One region of the Pseudomonas sp. SJZ078 genome, then DNA from elsewhere that is predicted to be linked to it. Evidence: predicted binding sites of a transcription regulator. Region 1 holds the regulator's gene; the other holds the start of a gene.
What was found. The regulator FliA, encoded in region 1, starts transcription of late flagellar genes. The targets are predictions, from matches to a motif close to CTAAAGTTTNNNNNNNNNNNGCCGNTAA.
Positions count from the first base shown of each region.

Region 2: a site for FliA is predicted at 958-985, ahead of FBY02_RS15275 (methyl-accepting chemotaxis protein). Genes of this name have one in related genera too.

Region 1 covers NZ_VIUG01000012.1:31,430-33,627, forward strand. Annotated here, with positions in the region: gene FBY02_RS13210 (protein phosphatase CheZ) at 1-228, opposite strand, end outside; gene FBY02_RS13215 (chemotaxis response regulator CheY) at 247-618, opposite strand; gene fliA (RNA polymerase sigma factor FliA) at 733-1,476, opposite strand; gene fleN (flagellar synthesis regulator FleN) at 1,473-2,198, opposite strand, start outside.
Region 2 covers NZ_VIUG01000015.1:78,181-80,378, reverse strand. Annotated here, with positions in the region: gene FBY02_RS15285 (lipocalin family protein) at 1-492, opposite strand, end outside; gene bamE (outer membrane protein assembly factor BamE) at 524-778, opposite strand; gene FBY02_RS15275 (methyl-accepting chemotaxis protein) at 1,062-2,198, shown strand, end outside.

The sequences.
Region 1 (2,198 bases):
GGCCTGGGGGGTGTTCGGATCGATCTGGAAATTGACGATCGCGCTGTGCAATTCACGGGTGAGCTTGCCGACTTCCTGGTACAGACCACGATCCCGGGTCTGATTGAGCTCGTGGATCATCTGGACTGCATCGCCGAAACGACCTTTCTCAAGGCTGTCGACCAGTTCGCGGGCATGTTTTTTCAGGGTCGATTCGAAATCGCCCATTGAAGCTTCATTATTCTCCATAGCTCCCCCGTGGCGCCGTTAACCGATGCGTTCGAAGATCTTTTCGATCTTTTCTTTCAACGCCTGGGCCGTGAAGGGTTTGACCACATAGCCGTTCACACCGGCTTGGGCCGCTTCGATGATCTGCTCGCGCTTGGCTTCGGCGGTGACCATCAACACAGGAAGGTGCTTGAGTTTTTCATCGGCGCGCACATGGCGCAGCAAGTCGATACCGGTCATGCCGGGCATGTTCCAGTCAGTCACCAGAAAGTCGATGCTCCCGCTATTGAGAACCGGGATGGCAGTGGTGCCATCGTCGGCCTCGACCGTGTTGGTGAACCCAAGGTCACGCAACAGGTTTTTTATGATCCGCCGCATCGTTGAAAAGTCATCAACGATGAGGATTTTCATGTTCTTGTCCAATTCGACCTCCAAGCAGACTTAAACGCGTACAGCACCTGAACGCGCCATTTCAATCAATCCGGTACAGCATCCGACGACGGTCCGGGGCACCCGAACCGACTGTCAGCGCGCTCGCCACTCCCCCAAACGCCCCCGCAAACGGGCGGCGCACTGGCTGTGTAACTGACTGACCCGCGATTCGCTGACCCCCAGGACCTCACCGATTTCCTTGAGATTCAGCTCTTCGTCGTAGTACAGCGCCAAGACCAGTCGCTCACGCTCCGGCAAATTGGCAATCGCATCGGCCAACGCGCTCTGGAAACGTTCGTCTTCCAGGTCACGCGCAGGCTCCATGTGAGTACTCGCGCCGTCCTCGTGCAGCCCATCATGATCGCCGTCCTGCAACAGGTCGTCGAAACTGAACAGGCGGCTGCCCAAGGTATCGTTCAAAATCCCGTAATAATCATCGAGACTCAACTGGAGTTCGGCCGCAACCTCGTGATCTTTAGCGTCTCGTCCGGTTTTCGCTTCAATAGCGCGAATGGCGTCACTGACCATGCGGGTATTGCGATGCACCGAACGGGGTGCCCAGTCGCCCTTGCGGACTTCGTCGAGCATCGCGCCGCGAATGCGGATGCCGGCGTAGGTCTCGAAACTGGCGCCCTTGCTGGCGTCGTATTTGTTCGCCACTTCGAGCAGGCCGATCATGCCCGCCTGGATCAGGTCCTCGACCTGCACACTGGCCGGCAACCGCGCCAACAAGTGATAGGCGATGCGCTTGACCAAGGGCGCATAACGCTCGATCAACTCGTATTGGGCGTCCCGTGCCGATTTCTTGTAGAGGTGGTTGTAACCGCTGGCTGTCATAACACGGGCCCTGCTGTTTGTTGCACGAGACGCTCGACGAAAAATTCCAGATGCCCGCGCGGATTGGCCGGCAGCGGCCAGGTATCGACCTTCTGGGCGATTGCCTTGAATGCCAGCGCGCATTTGGAACGGGGAAAGGCTTCATAGACGGCACGTTGCTTCTGGACCGCCTTGCGTACGCTCTCGTCGTACGGCACGGCACCGACGTATTGCAGGGCAACGTCCAGGAAACGATCGGTGACCTTGGTCAACTTGGCGAACAGGTTGCGCCCCTCCTGCGGGCTCTGGGCCATGTTGGCCAGGACGCGGAAGCGGTTCATGCCGTAGTCGCGGTTCAAGAGCTTGATCAGGGCGTAGGCATCGGTGATGGAGGTAGGCTCGTCACAGACCACCAGCAGCACTTCCTGGGCGGCGCGCACGAAGCTGACGACCGAATCACCGATGCCCGCCGCCGTGTCGATTACCAGCACGTCGAGGTTGTCACCGATGTCGCTGAATGCCTGGATCAGGCCGGCGTGCTGGGCCGGCGTCAGATGAACCATGCTCTGGGTGCCGGAGGCGGCCGGCACGATGCGAATCCCGCCCGGCCCCTGCAGCAGCACGTCACGCAGCTCGCAGCGGCCCTCGATCACGTCCGCCAGCGTGCGCTTGGGTGTGAGTCCCAACAGCACATCGACGTTCGCCAGGCCCAGGTCGGCGTCCAGCAGCATGACCCGTCGGCC
Region 2 (2,198 bases), on a different contig from region 1:
CCTGCTCAGCAGTTCTTCGCGCACCACACTATTGACAGTCGGGGTACGGGACAACAGCCACATGTAACGCCGGCTCGGGTCGCCAACGATGGCGGTCTTGTAGTCATCGCTGACATACAACACCCAATATTGTCCCTTCGACACACCCGGCAGGATCCGCGAGGCCCAGGTATCGAATTCGACCCAGAGCTTGTCGGTCTTGCCCGGTACCTGGGGCGTGGCGGTGCCCTTGGCTTCTTCCCACTTCCAGTCAGAGGTCAGGCAGCGATTGAACACACCCATGTTGCCGTCAGGCTTGAGGGTGTAATGGGCTTCCGATTGCGCACAGTTGCGCTGGAAATACATTGGCAGGCGGGCCAACTCGTACCAGGTCCCTTGGTAACGCTTGAGATTGACGCTGTTGACGGTCTTGGGCGCCAACGGGTCTTCGCCAGAAGTGGCACAGCCAGCCAATACCAGGCCGGCTAAAAGCACTAACAATAACCGCATCATTATTTTTCTCCCGTGGGCACGTCGCCCCGGATTACTTCAGGCCTTGGCCGGAAAACATCAACACCTTCTCACCGGCATATTGCACGCTGATAAAGCTTTTCTGGTCGCCCCAAGTGCAACTGGACATGCCGAGCGCGCCCGAACAGTCGGTCGGTTTTCCCAGTAACGTTTCGACTTCGGCCTTGGACATGCCGGCTGACAGCTTCGAATAGTTTTCCTGGTTGACCTTGCTGCATGCGGTCAACAAGACACACAAAGACAACATCGCGATAGATCGCAGGGACATCGTGAACTCCTGGAGCGGAAAGGAGGTGGCAGGGTGCCAACCTGAAGCTTAGAAGAGAAAACCCCTATCTGGTTCCCCGGGGAACCCAGTATTTATTGGGGTAAAAGTGGGTAGTTCGTCGGTAAATCAAGCAGTTTGTGACAGCGTCGTGCATTTCGTCGGGTTTGCCGCTCTGGCGCCTGAACTCTGGCGGTTGCGGGCCGATAAAAAGAACAGCGCGAAACCCTGCCGTATGGCAAATTGACGCCCCTTCCTGACCAGCTCCTATGCGATAGCGCTCTTAATGACCAGAAACATGAAATTCAGCCACAAAATCCTGCTGGCCGCAGCCCTTGTGGTAGCCGTTGCGTTCGCCTGTTTCATCCTGTTCAACGACTACCGTCAGCGTCAAAGCCTGCACAACAGCACCGAAACGTCCATGCAGGAACTCGGCAACCTGACCAGCCGCAACATTCAGACGTGGGTCGAAGGGCGTATCCAGTTACTGCAATCGCTGGCCCAGCAGGTCGCCATCGACGGCAACAGCGCTGCCAGCCTCAAGCGGGCCATCGACCTGCCCGCCTATACCGGCAACTTCCAGCTCAGCTACTTCGGTGGCGTCGACGGCGTGATGTTCTCGGTGCCGGCCGGTAATCGCGCCCCCGACTACGACCCCCGCGCCCGTGGCTGGTATAAGGCCGCCAACAGCGCGCAGCAGACCATTGTCACCGAACCCTATATTGCCGCCTCGTCGGGCAAACTGGTAATTACCGTCGCGACCCCGGTACAACGTCAGGGCCAGATGATCGGCGTGGCGGGTGCGGACATCGACCTGTCGAGCGTCAGCGCCATCATCAACTCGCTGAACTTCGGTGGCCACGGCCATGCGTTCATCGTCAGCGCCGATGGCAAGATCCTGATCCATCCCGACAGCAACCGCATCCTCAAGACCCTGGCCGAGGCCTACCCAAACGGTGCCCCTCAAGTCAGCCCGGGCATGAAGGAAGTCGAACTCGACGGCAAGACCCAGTTCATCTCCTTTACCCGGGTCAATGGCGTGCCGGGCGCAGACTGGTACGTGGCACTGGTGCTCGACAAGGACACTGCGCTGGCCATGCTCAGCGAGTTCCGTACCTCGGCGCTGATCGCCATGGCCATTGCCGTGGTCTTCATCATTGCCCTGCTGGGCATGTTGATCCGCGTGCTGATGCAACCGCTGTTGACCATGGGCCGTGCGATGCATGACATCGCCGAAGGCGAAGGCGACCTGACCCGCCGCCTGACCATTCACGGCCAGGATGAATTCGGCGCCCTGGGTACGTCCTTCAACCGTTTCGTCGAGCGCATCCACACCTCGATCCGAGAAGTGGCCTCGGCCACCGGCCAGGTCAACGAAGTGGCGCTGCGCGTGGTCAGCGCCTCCAACTCGTCGATGTTCAAT